DNA from 3 places in the Streptomyces sp. NPDC005566 genome. Region 1 is predicted to be linked to each of the others. Evidence: riboswitches for the same ligand, from Rfam matches in the RefSeq annotation. Region 1 holds a riboswitch; each other region holds the start of a gene.
What was found. A riboswitch is a leader RNA that binds a small molecule or an ion and turns the genes downstream of it on or off. The one in region 1 is predicted to bind cobalamin.
Positions count from the first base shown of each region.

Region 2: another riboswitch for cobalamin. It lies ahead of ABZS61_RS13915 (ribonucleoside-diphosphate reductase subunit alpha); the one in region 1 lies ahead of ABZS61_RS32040 (CbtB-domain containing protein).
Region 3: another riboswitch for cobalamin. It lies ahead of ABZS61_RS14620 (cobalamin biosynthesis protein); the one in region 1 lies ahead of ABZS61_RS32040 (CbtB-domain containing protein).

Region 1 covers NZ_JBEXDB010000028.1:17,370-23,285, reverse strand. Annotated here, with positions in the region: gene ABZS61_RS32060 (TetR/AcrR family transcriptional regulator) at 1-341, opposite strand, end outside; gene ABZS61_RS32055 (SDR family oxidoreductase) at 451-1,206, opposite strand; gene ABZS61_RS32050 (GNAT family N-acetyltransferase) at 1,352-1,867, shown strand; gene ABZS61_RS32045 (CbtA family protein) at 1,989-2,762, opposite strand; gene ABZS61_RS32040 (CbtB-domain containing protein) at 2,790-3,005, opposite strand; adenosylcobalamin (AdoCbl) riboswitch at 3,050-3,147, opposite strand; gene ABZS61_RS32035 (histidine phosphatase family protein) at 3,283-3,876, shown strand; gene ABZS61_RS32030 (4'-phosphopantetheinyl transferase superfamily protein) at 3,800-4,510, opposite strand; gene ABZS61_RS32025 (metallophosphoesterase) at 4,507-5,412, opposite strand; gene ABZS61_RS32020 (subtilase-type protease inhibitor) at 5,861-5,916, shown strand, end outside.
Region 2 covers NZ_JBEXDB010000007.1:286,119-292,034, reverse strand. Annotated here, with positions in the region: gene mctP (monocarboxylate uptake permease MctP) at 1-1,437, shown strand, start outside; gene ABZS61_RS13920 (GNAT family N-acetyltransferase) at 1,622-2,122, shown strand; cobalamin riboswitch at 2,168-2,299, shown strand; gene ABZS61_RS13915 (ribonucleoside-diphosphate reductase subunit alpha) at 2,437-4,842, shown strand; gene ABZS61_RS13910 (ribonucleotide-diphosphate reductase subunit beta) at 4,842-5,858, shown strand; gene ABZS61_RS13905 (hypothetical protein) at 5,875-5,916, opposite strand, start outside.
Region 3 covers NZ_JBEXDB010000008.1:51,580-57,495, forward strand. Annotated here, with positions in the region: gene ABZS61_RS14600 (alpha/beta hydrolase) at 1-584, opposite strand, end outside; gene ABZS61_RS14605 (class II aldolase/adducin family protein) at 653-1,312, opposite strand; gene ABZS61_RS14610 (inorganic phosphate transporter) at 1,618-2,880, shown strand; gene ABZS61_RS14615 (hypothetical protein) at 2,893-3,114, shown strand; cobalamin riboswitch at 3,278-3,405, shown strand; gene ABZS61_RS14620 (cobalamin biosynthesis protein) at 3,535-4,482, shown strand; gene ABZS61_RS14625 (cobyric acid synthase) at 4,479-5,916, shown strand, end outside.

The DNA of each region.
Region 1 (5,916 bases):
GACTCGAACGCCGCGGCGGGCGGTGTGCGCATCGCCGGGGAGTTCATCAGCCGGTACAGGTTCGGGTTTCGCAGGGCGAACTCGATGTGGCTGTCCCAGCCGTTGCGGAGGTCCTCGACCGGGTCCGTGGAATCGCCGCGTTCCCGCTTCGTGGCGAGGTACGCGTCAAAGCCGTGGTCAACCACCGCCGACAGCAGCCCTTCCTTGTCCCCGAAGTGCCGGTAGAGAGCCGGTGCGCCGACCTTGGCCGCCTCACACACGGCCCGGGTGGAGATGTCCCCGTCCGGCGACGCCGCGACGAGCTCGGCGGCCACTTCGAGGATGCGCGCTCGGGTACTCACGGCACGGACGCTATCAAGCGGTGTACGGCGCGGGTCCGGCGCCCGCGCGGGAAACGGTGCCCCGTCGGAGCATGTCCGGGCGGGGCGCGGAAGAAGGCCGCACGAGGTGTCACACGATCCCCCCGTTGGCGCGCAGCACCTGGCCGTTGACCCAGCGGGCGGGGCCGGCGAGGAACGAGACGACCTCCGCGATGTCCTGCGGCGTGCCCAGCCGTTCGAGCGGCGGCTGGGCCGCCATCCTTGCGATGGTTTCCTCGTCCTTGCCGTCCAGGAACAGCGCGGTGGCGGTCGGGCCGGGGGCCACCGCGTTGACCGTGATGTCCCGGCCGCGCAGTTCGCGGGCGAGGATCAGCGTCATGGCCTCCACCGCCCCCTTGGTGGCCGCGTAGGCGCTGTATCCCGGGAGGGCGAGCGACAGCACCGAACTGGAGAAGTTGATGATCGCCCCGCCGTCGCGGAGACGGCGCGCCGCCTGCTGATCGACGACGAACGTGCCGCGGATGTTGGTGCGGTGCATCCGGTCCAGGGCGTCCAGGTCGGTATCGACCAGTGGTGCGAGCGTCATGATGCCCGCGGCATGGACGACCACGTCGATCCCCCCGAAGGCCGCCTCCGCCGCGTCGAAGAGGGCGGCCACGGCAGTCTCGTCCGCGACGTCCGCCTGAAACGCGAATCCTTCGCCACCGGCGGAGACGACAGCCTCGACTGCCGCCTCGGCCTCGGTCTTGTTGCCCGCGTAGTTGACGACGACGGCGAACCCGTCGGCCGCGAGCCGCTCGACGCTCTCACGGCCGATACCTCGTGAGCCCCCGGTGACCAGAGCGACCCTGCGCACCGCGGTGGTGCGCTGCTGTTGCTCACTCATGACCTGCTCCGTCCGTAGAGGGGCCCCGGCCGTCTCCGCGGCCCGATGACAGCAAAGCTAACATTGTTACCGTAGCGACGCTACCGAGGTCGGGTGCCGAAATTCGGGTGCGACGTCCCCTGCCGAGGTGATACTCCGGGCTGTCATGGACAACCTCATGACGACACGCCTGCTTCTGCACCCGCTGAACGCGGCCGAAGCCGCATCGGTGGAGGCGGGTGAACCGCCGGCAGGCACCTTCTGGGCACCGGGATACCCCGGGGACGGCGACCGCGGGGTCGCCCGCCGTTTCCTGGAGACCTGCGCGAACGCCGGCAGCCCTCAGCCGTTCGGCGCCTACGAGATCCGGCGCCGTGCGGACGGGCACGTGATAGGCGGTGTGGGCTTCCACGGAAAGCCGGATTCCGACGGCCGGGTGACGATCGGCTACGGCTTGATCCCCTCGGTACGCGGCCTGGGGTACGCCTCCGAAGCGCTACGGGCCCTTCTTGCCTTCGCACGTTCCCAGGGGGTCGCCTCCGTGAAGGGCGATGCCGATCTCGACAACACCCGATCGCACCACGTCATGGCAGCGGCCGGGATGCGGCTGGTCGGCGTCGACGACCGGCTCAAACACTTCCGTATCGACTGGACACGAACCGGCCGGACGCCCGACGCCTGACGTCGTACACCTGACGCTGACGCCTGGACTCCGAGCTCGCCGGTCCCGGGCCCGCACATGACGGAACCCGCCGGGAATTCCCGGCGGGTTCACTTGTCGGAAGCCCCTGCGGGCTCGAGGGTCAGCTCACGGCATCGGCCGGGCGAGGTGCCGTACGGCCTCCCGCCGACGAGGTACCGGCGGCCGGTACGAGAAGCCGCTCGGTCAGGTAGCCGAAGACGAGACCGAAGGCGGTCCAGAGCGTCGCCTGGACGGCGAGCGTGGACAGCCGGAACTCCCACAGCAGGCTGGCCGGGAAGTCCGTGCCGACCTCGTTGAACGAGGGCAGGAAGGCGTAGGCGAGTCCGATCAGCAGGACATAGCCGGCGCCTGCGGCGGTCGTCGCGTTCCAGTTGCCCAGCCGGGGTGCGAGACGTTTGCCGAGGATCACGGCGGCAACGGCCAGCAGCACGCTGAGAGCGACCATCAGGAAGAACATGCCGGTGCGCTGTCCGATGGTGTCGGGGTTGCCGACAGCCGGCGGGTTCGCCGGGTACTTCAGGAACGGCACGACGTACACCGTCAGCAAGGCGGCACCCGCGACAAGTGCGGCCGTGGCCCTGGGGCCGAAGCTGCCGATGCGGCCCCAGGCGTAGCAGAAGACGAGTGCGGCGATGCCGCCGATGGCCACGCCGAATACGAGGACACCGGTGGCGAGCCCGCCGGTGGCCTGCATCGTGCGGCTGACGAGTTCCTCGCCGCCGCCGTGGTCGTGGGTGTGTGACTCTTCCAGCGCGATGGCGGCGTCCACGCGGGACTCACCGAGGAAGTAGGCCACGGCGAGAGCGAGCGCGCCGGCCACGAGGCCGGCCAGCATGCCGCGGACGAGCAGAGCTCTGACCGATACGGAGTTCATGGAACGTTCCCCTGATTCCCGGAGTTATCAGTGGCAGGGGAATCCGAGGAGGTGGCGTCCGTCGTGGACCCACTCGTGCACGGACTCGCCCGAGAAGACCGCGGTGGCGCCCTGCTCGGCGCCGACGAAGTACAGCAGGACGAGCATCAGGATCCCGAAGAAGACAGCCCAGGGGGCAATGGCCTTCAGCGAGATGGGGGTGATCGCGGGTGCGATCGCAGCTGGGGCAGCAGAATGTGCCATGGCAGAACCTCCTGTGGGAACACGCGTCCCTGTCGTGGTGCCTGAGACGAAGGTGCCGGGTCTGACTTTCCCGCAGAACGAGCGGGTACACAGTGGCGCGACCGTGCCGGATTCTCACCGGACTTCCGTTCACACCTCGTCTTGGTTGCCGCGACCATACCGCCTGTTGCTCGGGCGCCGCCACGGTGCAACCGTCCCGGTCACGGCCCGCGGCGCGGGCCGTGTTCCCATGGGGCGCCTACGCATCGGGCAGTTGTTCAAGAAGTGGAGGCCGAGCATGACGGTACGGGTGATGTTGATCTCACCAGCCATGAATGCCGCGTCTAGAGAGGCGCGCTTCGAGGGTGACGCGCCGTTGGACGAGGCGGGTCTGCGCAGAGCCGGGGACGCCGCCGGTGACGTACCGGGAGCCGACCGGTACGTGCGCGGTCCTTCGGAGCGCTGCCGGCAGACCGCTCAGGCGCTCGGGCTCGCCGCCCGTACCGAACCCGCCCTCCACGACTGGCGCATGGGGCGCTGGAGCGGCCAACGGCTGTCGGACGTGAGCACGGCGGAACCTGACGCCGTGTCCGCCTGGCTGACCGACCCCTCGGCCGCCCAGCACGGAGGGGAGTCACTCCTGGACCTGGCCGCCCGGGTGGGCAGTTGGCTGGAGACCCTGGCCGGGGACCGCGACGTGCGGGTCATGGCCGTGGTCGAACCCGCGGTCGTCCGCGCGGCGGTGGTGCAGGCGCTGGCTCTGCCGGTCCAGGCCTTCTGGCGGCTGGACGTGCCCCCGCTCGCGCTCACCGAACTCAGCGGACGGTCGGGGCGGTGGAACCTGCGGTGCGGTCGCCCTCCGGAGGAGCGTGGGGCAGGGCGATCGCGGTGACCGCGAACCCGTCCTGGAGCCGCCACCTTCCCTCGAACGACCCCGGTATCCCGGGCGCCGTGCGGAACAGCTGCGCCGTGAAGGTGCCCCGGTTCCGAGTCCCTTCGCTCCGGCGGAACTCGATCTCCGCCTCGTCGAAGTCGAGTTCGATGCCTGTAAGCGGGTACCACGTCTTGAAGACACTCTCTTTGGCACTGAAGAGCAGCCGGTCCCAGTGGGGGGCCGCGCCGCCCGTGACCTGGCCGATCCGCCGTCTCTCCGAGGGAAGCGAGATGACCTCCCACACGTCGGCCGGCAGTGCTTCGTCCGGTTCCGCGTCGATGCCGAGGGCGCGCACTTCGGACGCCCGGGCCAGCACCGCGGCGCGGTAGCCCTCGCAGTGCGTCATGCTGCCCACGATTCCCTCGGGCCACAGGGGCACCCCCCGGTGGCCGCGCAACACAGGCGTGGGGGGCAGCCCGAGGGCCGCCATGGCCCGCCTCGCGCAGGCGCGCACGGCCGCGAACTCCTGCCTGCGCCGGTCCACGCTGCGCGCGACGAGTTCCGCTTCCTCGGGGTAGAGCGTTCCCGCCGGAGCATCCGCGTCAAAGGTGTCCGCGCAGGCGACGTACGCGGGGAGCAGTTGCTCGATCACGCCCCCTCCCCCGGCTCGCCCGGAGGGTGTTCGCCCGTGTAGGGAAGGATCTGACGCAACAGGCCGCGGGGGTGGCCACGTTTGCGCCACTCCCTGGGGTAGCCGATCGAGACCTCCTCGAAGCGCACGCCGTCGTACCAGGTCGTACGGGGAATGTGGAGGTGCCCGTAGACGACGGCGGCCACGTTGAAGCGGCGGTGCCAGTCGGCCGTCAGTTCCGTGCCGCACCACTGGGCGAACTCCGGGTACCACATGACGGATGTGGGCTCGCGCACCAGTGGCCAGTGGCCTGTGATCACCAGAGGGACGTCCGGGTCGTGCGCGGCGAGCCGTTCCTCTGTCTGCGCCACCCGCGCCCGGCACCAGTCGTCCCGGGCGGGATAGGGGTCGGGGTGGAGCAGGTACTCGTCGGTGCAGACGACTCCGGCTTCGTGCGCCTTGGCCAGGGATTCTTCCTTGGTCGTCGTTCCGGGGGCCCTGAACGTGTAGTCGTACAGCACGAACACGGGGGCGACGGCCACCGGCCCGTCCGCTCCCTGCCACCGGGGGTACGGATCCTCCGGTGTCGTCACACCGAGCTCGCGGCACACCTGAACGAGGTGTTCGTACCGCGCCTGTCCGCGCAGTCGTACGGGATCCTTGTCCACGGTCCACAGCTCGTGGTTGCCGGGGGTCCACACCACGTGGGCGAAGCGGCCCGCCAGCATCTCCAGAGCCTGCGCGACCTCATCTGCCTGTTCTGCCACGTCGCCCGCGACGATGAGCCAGTCGTCGTCGTGCGACGGGTGCAGCTTGTCGGCGATCGGACGGTTGTCGGCGATCCCGATATGGAGATCGCTGACGGCGAGAAGCCGGCCCCGCCCCGGCGGCGATTGACGGACGGGGTCGCTCAGTTGACTCATTGTTCGAATTTACCGTCCTGCTCGCTCTGCCGGGCCTCTTGCCCGCGGCGCGTCTCGGGCGCGGCGCGGCTCCTGCGGCCGACGTGGAGCGGAGCAACCCTGCGAGACCGTCGATCGACCCCGGCATGACCCCCGGAAGCCGCCACCTCGGGTCACTGTCGGAGGCGGTTCAAGCACTGCTTTCCGGCCGAAGCCTGCGGTTTCACGCGAAAACCAGATCGGCTTCATCGCAGGTCAGGCGATAGTTCGCGGTTGTACCACTGCAATCTGTCCATATGGCGGACACCCCGCACAGGGCACTCACACCACTTCCGAGCTGGCCGAACGGCCATTCGGTAGGGGCGCTTCACCGCAGTCGGGCCGGAAAGAACTGATCGATGTGCACTCACTCCCTGCAGGCGCAAGACTCCCCACCGAAATCACCACCCCTTGCGAAGGAGTTTCACGCATGCGTTACAACCTCGGCAGATTCTGCGTAATCGCCACGGTCTCCACACTTGCCCT
Region 2 (5,916 bases), on a different contig from region 1:
CTCGTCTACCCGCTGATCTTCACCTTCCTGCCGCGGCTCTGGTCGGTCTCCCACAAGCACGGCTACGTCACCACCTCGGACTTCGTCCGCGGACGCTTCGGCTCGAAGGGGCTGTCGCTGGCGGTCGCCGTCACCGGCATCCTCGCCACGATGCCGTACATCGCCCTCCAGCTCGTCGGCATCCAGGCCGTGCTGGACGTCATGGGCGTCGGCGGCGGCGAGACCACCCACTGGTTCATCAAGGACCTGCCGCTGCTGATCGCGTTCGCCGTACTCGCCGCGTACACCTACTCCTCGGGGCTGCGCGCGCCCGCGCTGATCGCGTTCGTCAAGGACGGCCTGATCTATCTGGTCATCGCGGTGGCCATCATCTACATCCCCATCAAACTCGGCGGATTCGACGACATCTTCGCCAAGGCGGGCGAGGCCTTCGCGCAGACGAACGAGGCGACGGGCAAGCCACGCGGTGCTCTCGTGCCCGGCGACATGGGCCAATGGGGTTATGCCACGCTGGCCCTGGGCTCGGCGCTGGCGCTCTTCATGTACCCGCACTCGATCACGGCGACGCTCTCCAGCCGCAGCCGTGACGTGATCCGGCGCAACACCACGATCCTGCCGTTGTATTCGCTGATGCTCGGCCTGCTGGCCCTGCTCGGCTTCATGGCGATCGCCGCCGGAGTGAAGGTGGACAACGGTCAGCTGGCCATTCCGCAGCTGTTCGAGAACATGTTCCCCGACTGGTTCGCCGGTGTGGCCTTCGCCGCGATCGGGATCGGCGCACTGGTACCCGCAGCGATCATGTCGATCGCCGCGGCGAACCTCTTCACCCGCAATATCTACAAGGACTTCATCAAGCCCGACGCGACCCCGGCCCAGGAGACCAAGGTCTCCAAGCTGGTCTCGCTCCTGGTCAAGGTCGGCGCGCTCGCCTTCGTCCTCACGATGGACAAGACGGTCGCGATCAACTTCCAGCTGCTCGGCGGGATCTGGATCCTCCAGACGATGCCCGCCCTGGTGGGCGGCCTCTTCACCCGGTGGTTCCACCGCTGGGCCCTGCTGGCGGGCTGGGCGGTCGGAATGGTCTACGGCACGGCCGCCGCGTACGGCGTCGCGAGCCCGACCCAGAAGCACTTCGGCGGGTCCTCCAAGGAGATCCCCGGCATCGGCGAGATCGGCTACATCGGTCTGACGGCGTTCGTGCTGAACGTCGTCGTGGTGGTCGTACTGACCTTCGTCCTGAACGCGCTGAAGGCACCGGCCGGGATCGACGAGACCTCCCCGTCCGACTACACCGCGGACGCGGGCGACCCGGGTGTCAAGACGGCGCTGCCGCCGGCCACCGTGGGTGCCCCGGGCAGCGCCACCGTGGGCGCCCAGGGCGGCGATCCCACGGCGGGCGACGGTCCCACCGTGGGTGCCCCGGGCAGCGGTCACTGACCGCACCCTCCGAAGCCGGTTCCTCAACGGGCCGCCGCATCCCCAGGGGCGCGGCGGCCCGCTCCGTTCGGGGCCGCCGGAGGGGTGTCCGGCTCGCCGTACGGGGAGTCCGTTCTGCCGTGAAGGAGTCCAGATCTCCGTAAAGGAGTTCGACCCTCACTTCCGCCTGATGCAGACTCCCGCCATGGACATCTCGATCAGGCCCGTCGGCCTCCAGGAGCACGAGGCACTGGCCGGCATCACCGCCGAGGCGTATCTCGCCGACGAGCTGCTGGACTTCGGCGCCGACGACCCCTATCTGGCGGAACTGCGCGCGGTCGGCCGCCGGGCCGCCGAGGCGGAGGTACTCGTCGCGGTGGGCGGTGACGGCACGCTGCTCGGCGGTGTGACCTACGCGGCACCCGGCAGCCCGTGGGCGGACATCGCCGGGGTGGACGAGGCCGAGTTCCGGATGCTGGCCGTTTCCGGCGAGGCCCGTGGACGCGGGGCGGGCGAGGCGCTCGTACGGGCCTGCATCGACCGGGCACGGGCCACGGAGGGCGTCTCCGGTCTCGTCCTGTCGACGCAGCAGGCCATGCACGGCGCCCATCGGATCTACCGGCGGCTGGGCTTCGTACGCACTCCGGAACGGGACTGGAAGCCCGTCGAACACATCTCGCTCCTGACATTCCGCCTGGAGCTCTGACCGAGCGCGACACAACATGTGGGGGCTGCCATGTCCGACGGCCCCCACATGTATGCTCATGCTCGCTGTCTCCGCAGGGGAATCCGGTGCGAATCCGGAACTGTCCCGCAACGGTGTGATCGGTGTGCTTCTGCGCACCGGGAAGTCCGAAGACCTGCCGACAGCGCGTCCGGCTCGACCGAACCGGACGCCCGACGTCCGGGCCTCGCGGAGGGCCGGTGGACGCCGTGCGCAGTGCTGCCCCTCTCCCGGGCATCGTCCTGCCCGGCTGCCCCCGCTCCCGCCGGCCCCGAGCCGAGCGAGGGATAGCCCCAGTGACCATCGCGCCAGCCGATCCGGTTTCAGCGGTCGATTCAGCCGAGTCCGCGCACGCCACGCCCGACGGGCCCGGGACCGCACTGCTGCGGACCCTGACCGACCTCACCGTCGATCTGCCCGACACCGACCCGGGACGGGTCGCCGCCGCCGCGCTGCGCGGCCGCAACGCCCGGTCGGACGAGGCCGAGCTGCGCTCGCTGGCCACCGAGGCCGCCGCGGGCCTGATCTCCGAGGACCCCGCCTACTCCCGGCTCGCCGCACGGCTCCTCACCCGCACCATCGCGGACGAGGCCGCCGGCCAGGGCGCCGTGTCGTTCTCCGCCTCGGTTGCCGTCGGCCACCGCGAGGGCCTGATCGCCGACCGTACGGCGGAGTTCGTCACGCTGCACGCGGACGCCCTCGACGCGCTGGCCGGGCAGGCGCTCACCGACGGCGCCGACGACCGCTTCGGCTACTTCGGGCTCCGGACGCTGTTCAGCCGCTACCTGCTGCGCCATCCGCTCACCCGCCAGGTCATCGAGACCCCGCAGCACTTCATGCTCCGGGTGGCCGCGGGCCTCGCCGAGGACACCTCCGAGCGCGCCCTGGACGAAGTCGCCTCGCTGTACGGGCTGATGAGCCGGCTCGACTACCTTCCCTCCTCGCCCACCCTGTTCAACTCCGGTACCCGGCACCCGCAGATGTCCTCCTGCTATCTGCTGGACTCCCCGCTGGACGAGCTCGACTCGATCTACGACCGCTACCACCAGGTGGCACGGCTGTCCAAGCACGCCGGGGGCATCGGTCTCTCGTACTCCCGGATCCGCGCCCGGGGTTCGCTGATCCGTGGCACCAACGGGCACTCCAACGGCATCGTTCCGTTCCTGAAGACGCTCGACGCCTCCGTCGCCGCGGTCAACCAGGGGGGCCGCCGCAAGGGCGCCGCCGCCGTCTACCTGGAGACCTGGCACGCGGACATCGAGGAGTTCCTGGAGCTGCGGGACAACACGGGTGAGGACCAGCGCCGCACGCACAACCTGAATCTGGCGCACTGGATCCCCGACGAGTTCATGCGCCGCGTCGACGCGGACACCGAGTGGTCGCTGTTCTCCCCTGCCGACACCCCCGAGCTGGTCGACCTGTGGGGCGACGAGTTCGATGCCGCGTACCGTGCGGCGGAGGCCAAGGGCCTGGCCCGCAGGACGATGCCCGCCCGTGAGCTGTACGGGCGGATGATGCGGACGCTCGCACAGACCGGTCAGGGCTGGATGACGTTCAAGGACGCCTCCAACCGGACCGCGAACCAGACCGCCGAGCCGGGGAGAGTCGTGCACTCGTCGAACCTGTGCACGGAGATCCTCGAGGTCACCGACGACGGCGAGACGGCCGTCTGCAATCTGGGTTCGGTCAACCTCGGCGCGTTCGTCGTCGGCGGGGAGATGGACTGGGAGCGGCTGGACGCCACGGTCCGTACCGCCGTGACCTTCCTCGACCGCGTGGTGGACATCAACTTCTACCCGACCGAGCAGGCCGGGCGCTCCAACGCCCGCTGGCGCCCGGTGGGCCTGGGCGCGATGGGCCTGCAGGACGTCTTCTTCCAGCTGCGGCTGCCCTTCGACTCCCCCGAGGCCCGCGCGCTCTCCACGAGGATCTCCGAGCGGATCATGCTGGCCGCCTACGAGGCGTCGTGCGACCTCGCGGAGCGCTCGGGCCCGCTGCCCGCCTGGTCCGAGACGCGCGCCGCCCGCGGTGTACTGCACCCCGACCACTACGACACCGAGCTGAACTGGCCCGAGCGCTGGGACGCACTGCGTGGCCGGATCGCGAAGACCGGGATGCGCAACTCGCTGCTGCTCGCCATCGCGCCGACGGCGACGATCGCCTCGATCGCCGGTGTGTACGAGTGCATCGAGCCGCAGGTCTCCAACCTCTTCAAGCGCGAGACGCTCAGCGGGGAGTTCCTCCAGGTCAACGCCTACCTGGTGGACGAGCTGAAGAAGCTCGGCGTGTGGGACGCGCGGACCCGGGAGGCACTGCGCGAGGCGAGCGGCTCGGTGCAGGGCTTCGCCTGGATTCCCGAGGAGGTGCGTGCGCTGTACCGCACGGCGTGGGAGATCCCGCAGCGCGGTCTGATCGACATGGCGGCGGCCCGTACGCCGTTCCTCGACCAGAGCCAGTCGCTGAACCTGTTCCTGGAGACGCCGACGATCGGCAAGCTCTCCTCGATGTACGCGTACGCCTGGAAGCAGGGGCTGAAGACGACGTACTACCTGCGCTCGCGTCCGGCGACCCGGATCGCCCGTGCGGCGTCCGGGACCGCTGCTGCCGCCGCGCCCATTCCCGTACAGCAGGCTTCGGCGCCCGACGCGGACGCCATCGCCTGCTCGCTCGAAAACCCCGAGTCCTGCGAGGCCTGCCAGTAATGAGCTCCGACACCACCAAGAACCTGCTCGACCCGGGCTTCGAGCTGACTCTGCGCCCCATGCGCTACCCGGACTTCTACGAGCGCTACCGGGACGCGATCAAGAACACCTGGACGGTGGAGGAGGTCGACCTCCACTCCGACGTCTCCGATCTGGCCAAGCTCTCCCCCGGCGAGCAGCACATGATCGGCCGGCTCGTCGCGTTCTTCGCGACCGGTGACTCGATCGTCTCCAACAACCTGGTGCTGACGCTGTACAAGCACATCAACTCCCCGGAGGCGCGGCTGTACCTGTCGCGTCAGCTGTTCGAGGAGGCGGTGCACGTCCAGTTCTATCTGACGCTGCTCGACACGTATCTGCCCGATCCGGAGGACCGTGCCGCAGCGTTCGACGCGGTCGAGGAGATCCCCTCCATCCGCGAGAAGGCCCAGTTCTGCTTCAAGTGGATCAACGAGGTCGAGAAGCTCGACCGCCTGGAGACGCAGGCCGACCGCCGCCGCTTCCTGCTGAATCTGATCTGCTTCGCGGCGTGCATCGAGGGGCTGTTCTTCTACGGCGCGTTCGCGTACGTCTACTGGTTCCGCTCACGCGGCCTGCTGCACGGCCTGGCCACGGGCACCAACTGGGTGTTCCGTGACGAGACGATGCACATGAACTTCGCCTTCGAGGTCGTGGACACCGTCCGCAAGGAGGAGCCGGAGCTCTTCGACGACGCCCTCCGGCAGCAGGTCACCGACATGCTGAAGGAGGCCGTCGAGGCGGAGCTGCAGTTCGGCCGCGACCTGTGCGGCGAGGGCCTGCCCGGCATGAACACGGAGTCGATGCGCCAGTACCTGGAGTGTGTCGCCGACCAGCGGCTCACCCGGCTCGGTTTCCCGCCGCTCTACGGCTCCGAGAACCCCTTCTCGTTCATGGAACTGCAGGGCGTCCAGGAGCTGACGAACTTCTTCGAGCGCCGGCCCTCCGCGTACCAGGTGGCGGTGGAGGGCTCGGTCGGCTTCGACGACGACTTCTAGGGTCCGACGCAAGACCTCAGGTCGTCGCCGGACTTCCGGCGAACGGGCGCCGCGTGGC
Region 3 (5,916 bases), on a different contig from region 1:
GCGTCACCGCGGTAGGCGAGGCCGAGCACCGGGAACTGCTGCTCCTGCAGGAATCCCGTCACGTTCAGGGGGTGTTCGCGGGTGGTTCCGAGGCCGTGCACGGTGATCACCCAGGTGTCGCGGGCGCCGGGGAGGAACCACGCGGGCAGGGCGCCCAGCTCGCCGGGGATCTCGATCTCCTTGTACGCGAGGCCGAGTGCGCCGAGCGGGTCGCCGCTGTGGAGCTCGGGGGTGAGGCGGACCTTGGCACCCGGTTCCAGGCTGCCCCGGGTGACGCGTTCCAGCCTGCGCACGACGGTGTCGGCGGAGCCGTGCGGTGCCTGCTCGAGGACCGGGCCGACGATCGCGCGGACGTCGCGGCCCACCAGTCCGTACGTGCCGGGGCGCAGCGCGGCGAAGGAACGGGTCAGAGTGACCTGCCCGGGCGCCGTGGCGTGCACGGTGAGTCTGCGGTCTCCGGGGAAGGGGCGTGGCGACGGGGCCCCGAGGGCGGCGTCGCTGGCGTAGCGGCCGGCCGCGACCGCTGCCGCTCCGACGCCGAGGATCGTGGAGACGGCTGCTGCCGTCGCTGTTGCCGGGCGCACGGCTCCAGTGTCCTGGGCTGCGGCGCGGGCTGCCAGTGGGAGGGGGCCGTCCGGTGCCGTCGCCGGGCTCAGCCCGGCTGGCCGTACCCCTTCAGGGCTTCCTGTACGTCGCGCAGCTGGGCGCGGGAGAGCAGGGAGGGATGGTGGCCGGGCACGGAGCTCGCGGTGAGCCAGAGCCTGCACATCCATTCGAGCTGGGCGGTGCGGTCGTAGGCCTCGTCGAGGGTGTCCCCGTAGGTGACCGTCCCGTGGTTCCGGAGCAGGCAGCCGGTGCGGTCGCGCAGTGCGGTGAGCATGTTCCCGGCGAGCTCCGGCGTCCCGTACCGGGCGTAGGCGGCGGTGCGGACGGGGCCGCCGAGCATGGCGGCGGCGTAGTGCACCAGCGGGACCTCGTCGACGAGGGTGGAGACGGCCGTGGCGTGGACCGCGTGGGTGTGCACGACGGCGGCGGCGCCGCTGTTGTTGTAGACGGCCAGGTGGAGGGGGAGCTCGCTCGTCGGGGTCATGCCGCCGAGGACCTGACGCCCTTCGAGGTCGACGCCGACCGCGTCTGCGGGGCCCAGCCGGTCGTAGGGCACTCCGCTGGGGGTGACCAGGACGACTCCGCCGACCCGCGCCGACACGTTGCCCGAGGTGCCGACGACCAGCCCGTCCGCGGCAGTCCTGCGGGCCGTCGCGACGACGCCGTCCCATGCCCGCTCGATCGCGTCCTGGTGCTGATCGCTCATGGGGCGATCCTAGGGTCATCCGTTCGTATCACTCCGGCTCCGCCGTGGCCTGTCGGGCGGAGCCGTCGAGGGTCACGTGACCGATGTCATCCCAAAGGGGCAAATGCGGCACACCAGGTGCGCACCGGAACCCGGCGAAGGCCGGTTGCCGCACCGGCGCGGGCCGGTGCGGCCACCCTGGGCGCACACAAGCGGAATGGCTGCTCGCGCTTGGAGTCACCACAACGCCCTGCCCAGTTCATCTTCCGTTCATCCAGGTTGCTTACGTTCCTACAGCCACTGACGTCGAACGATTGCCTGGGTAAATGGAACACATCACGCTGCTGCTCGCGATCGTGATCGTGACAGCTCTCGTGTTCGATTTCACGAACGGTTTCCACGACACCGCCAACGCGATGGCCACCACCATCTCGACCGGCGCCCTCAAGCCCAAGACAGCGGTGGCCATGTCCGCCGTTCTCAACCTCGTCGGCGCGTTCCTGTCGGTGGAGGTCGCCAAGACGATCTCCGGCGGGATCATCAATGAGAACGGCCTCAGAACCGAGGTCATCTTCGCGGCGCTCGTCGGCGCCATCCTGTGGAATCTGCTGACCTGGCTGGTCGGCCTGCCCTCCAGTTCCTCCCACGCGCTCTTCGGCGGCCTCATCGGCGCCGCGGTCATGTCGGCCGGCTGGTCCTCGATCAACGGCGGCACCGTCGTCACGAAGGTCCTCCTGCCCGCGATCGCGGCCCCCCTCGTGGCAGGTCTGGCCGCACTACTGGCCACGAAGCTGACGTACCGCCTCAACCGGAAGATCACCGACGAGGCGCAGCTGAAGTCGACCGCCAAGGGCTACCGGGCCGGACAGATCGCCTCGGCCGGTCTCGTCTCCCTCGCCCACGGCACCAACGACGCCCAGAAGACGATGGGCATCATCACCCTGGCCCTGGTCACCGGTGGCGTGCTCGCCCCCGGCTCCAACCCGCCGGTCTGGGTCATCGCCTCCGCCGGTATCGCCATCGCACTGGGCACCTACCTCGGCGGCTGGCGCATCATCCGCACCATGGGCAGCGGCCTCACCGACCTCAGGCCGCCGCAGGGCTTCGCCGCCCAGACCAGTGCGGCCACGGTCATCCTGGCCTCCTCGCACCTCGGCTTCTCCCTCTCCACCACCCAGTCCTGCTCCGGTGCCGTGATGGGCGCCGGTCTCGGACGCAAGGGAGGCGTGGTCCGCTGGTCCACGGCCACCCGCATGTTCATCGCCTGGGGCCTGACCCTGCCGGCCGCCGGCCTGGTCGGCGCGGGCGCGGAGTTCCTCACCAAACAGGGCCCCTGGGGTGTCGGCGTGGTCGCCGTTCTCCTCGTCGCGGGCTCCGGTGCCATCTGGCTGCTGTCGCGCCGCAAGCCGGTCGACCACACCAACGTCAACGAGACGGACGCCGAGCCCGCGGGCGTCGTCACCACCGCCATCGCGGCCGTCAGCCCGCCGCCCATCGGCTCCGGCGTCCCGGACCTCAAGACCACCATCCCGGCCCCGGCCCCGACGGCCGGAACCCCGGCCGACCCGGCCCGACCGGCCACGGTGTAAGGACAGATCCGTATGAACATCGACTGGGCAGCTCTCGCCTCCGTCTTCGGCGTCAGCCTCGTGGTCACCGTCGCACTGGTCGGCCTCTTCACTCTCGGCATCATCGGCCTCGCCAAGCAGGCCTCGGCGGTTCAGTCCGGCGGATCCCTCACGCTGGCGCGCACCGGCGCGTACGCCTGTTTCGGGCTGTGCGCGGCGGCGGTCGCCTACGGGATCTATCTGATCGTCGTCTGAGCACCCCGGCGCGGCGCCGCCGTCTCCTCGCATCGGGCCGGACACACCACGGGTGTGTCCGGCCCGATGTGCGTCTGCGCACACTGCACTCCCGCAGGTCAACGGCAGGTTGACGGGCGTTCACGGGGCGTGGTGGACTGCCGGTGCCATTTACGGCGACAGGAGAGGAAGCCGGTGCGAATCCGGCGCGGTCCCGCCACTGTCACCGGGGAGCAGGCCCCCACACGGAAGTCACGGTCCACCACGGACTGGAAGGCCGGGGGAACTGCGGATCCGGAAGCCAGGAGACTCTCGTCGCCGGTCACGTCGAACCAGGGCGCGGACCCTGAGTTAAGGACATCTGCCATGCCTGGCTGCCGTGCGTCGGTCCCTGTGTCACCCGCTCCGAAGGTCCTTCGAGGCGCGACGGCCGGCTGAACCGTGCGAGCCGACCGCATCTTCGCGTACGGCGCCACCGCCGGTCTGATCGGCGACCTGCTGCTCGGTGACCCCCGGCGGGGCCACCCCGTCGCCGCCTTCGGGCAGGCCGCGGCAGGCGTCGAGAGCCGGCTGTGGCGCGACCACCGCGGCTGGGGCGCCCTGCACGCACTCGTCTGCGCCGGGGGCGCCACGGGCGCCGCCGCGCTGGCCGCCCGTGCCGTACGCGACCGTCCCGCCGCGGCCGTGGCCCTGACCGCCGCCGCCACCTGGTCCGTCGTCGGCGGTACGTCGCTGGGCCGGGAGGCCCGCGCCATCGGCGGTGCGCTCGCCGCCGGTGACGTCGAGGTGGCCCGGGAGCGGCTGCCGCACCTCTGCGGCCGTGACCCCCAGTCCCTCGACGGACCGCAGATCGCCCGCGCGGTGGTGGAGTCCGTCGCCGAGAACACCTCCGACGCCGTCGTCGGCGCTCTGGTGTGGGGCGCCATCGGCGGTGTCCCGGGCCTCGTCGCGTTCCGGGCCGTCAACACACTCGACGCCATGGTCGGCCACAGGTCGCCGCGCCACCGCCGCTACGGCTGGGCCTCGGCCCGTCTCGACGACCTCGCCGGCTGGCCCGGGGCCCGCCTCACCGCGGTGCTCGCCGTGGCCGCCGGTGGCCGTCCGCGCGAGGCGGTACGGGCCTGGCGGGCCGACGCGGGAAAGCACCCGAGCCCCAACGCGGGCCCGGTGGAGGCCTCGTTCGCGGGTGCGCTCGGCGTGCGCCTCGGCGGGACTCTCGCGTACGGCGGCCGGGTCGAGCACCGGCCCGTACTCAACGGGGAGACCGGCCGGGACGTGCGGGTCACTGATATCGAACGCGCGGTGCGGCTGTCGCGCCGGGTGAGTGTGCTGGCCCTCGGCGTGTGTGCGGCCGCGCGGCTGGCCGCAGGACGGAAGGGTCGGGCATGAGCGGCGGACAGGGCGGCGGGCTGCTGGTCGCGGGAACCACCTCGGACGCGGGCAAGAGCGTCGTCACGGCGGGGATCTGCCGGTGGCTGGTGCGCCAGGGGGTGAAGGTCGCACCGTTCAAGGCGCAGAACATGTCGCTGAACTCGTTCGTCACCCACGAGGGTGCGGAGATCGGCCGTGCCCAGGCGATGCAGGCGCAGGCCGCCCGGGTGGAGCCGAGCGTGCTGATGAACCCGGTGCTGCTCAAGCCCGGTGGTGACCGCTCCAGTCAGGTGGTCCTGATGGGGAAGCCGGTCGGCGAGATGAGTGCGCGCGGCTACCACGGCGGGCGCCAGGAATCGCTGCTGGGGACGGTCGTGGACTGTCTGGAGCAGCTCCGGGGCACGTATGACGCCGTGATCTGCGAGGGGGCGGGCAGTCCGGCCGAGATCAATCTGCGGCGCACGGACATCGTGAACATGGGCATCGCGCGGGCGGCTCGCTTCCCGGTGCTGGTCGTCGGGGACATCGACCGGGGCGGGGTGTTCGCTTCGTTCTTCGGTACGACGGCGCTGCTGAGCGCCGAGGACCAGGCGCTGGTCGCCGGGTACCTCGTCAACAAGTTCCGCGGCGATGTGTCGCTGCTGGAGCCCGGCCTGGACATGCTGCACGAGCTCACCGGGCGCCGTACGTACGGGGTGCTGCCGTTCGCCCACGGCCTCGGTATCGACGAGGAGGACGGGCTGCGGGTGTCGATGCGCGGCGCCGTGCGGGAGTCGGTCGTCGCACCGCCGCACGGCCAGGACGTCCTGCGGGTCGCGGTGTGCGCCGTGCCGCTGATGTCGAACTTCACCGATGTGGACGCGCTGGCGGCCGAGCCGGGTGTGGTGGTGCGGTTCGTGGACCGGGCCGAGGAGCTGGCCGACGCGGACCTGGTGATCGTGCCCGGTACGCGCGGCACGGTGAAGGCGCTGGCGTGGCTGCGCGAGCGGGGGCTGGCCGGCGCGTTGCTGCGGCGGGCGGCCGAGGGGTTGCCGGTGCTGGGGATCTGCGGCGGTTTCCAGGTGCTGGGTGAGTCCATCGAGGACGAGGTGGAGTCGCGGGCGGGCCTGGTCGAGGGGCTGGGGCTGCTGCCGGTGCGGATCCGGTTCGGCCGGGAGAAGGTGCTGCGCCGGCCTGTCGGGTCGGCGCTCGGGGAGCCCGTGGAGGGGTACGAGATCCATCACGGGGTCGCCGATGTGCGCGGCGGCGAGCCGTTCCTGGACGGGTGCCGGGTGGGCGCCGTGTGGGGGACGCACTGGCACGGGTCGCTGGAGAGCGACGCGTTCAGGCGGCGGTTCCTGGCGGAGGTGGCCCGGGCCGCCGGGCGGCGGTTCGTGGCGGCTCCGGACACGAGCTTCTCGGAGCTTCGGGAGGAACAGCTGGACCGGCTGGGGGACCTGATCGAGGAGCACG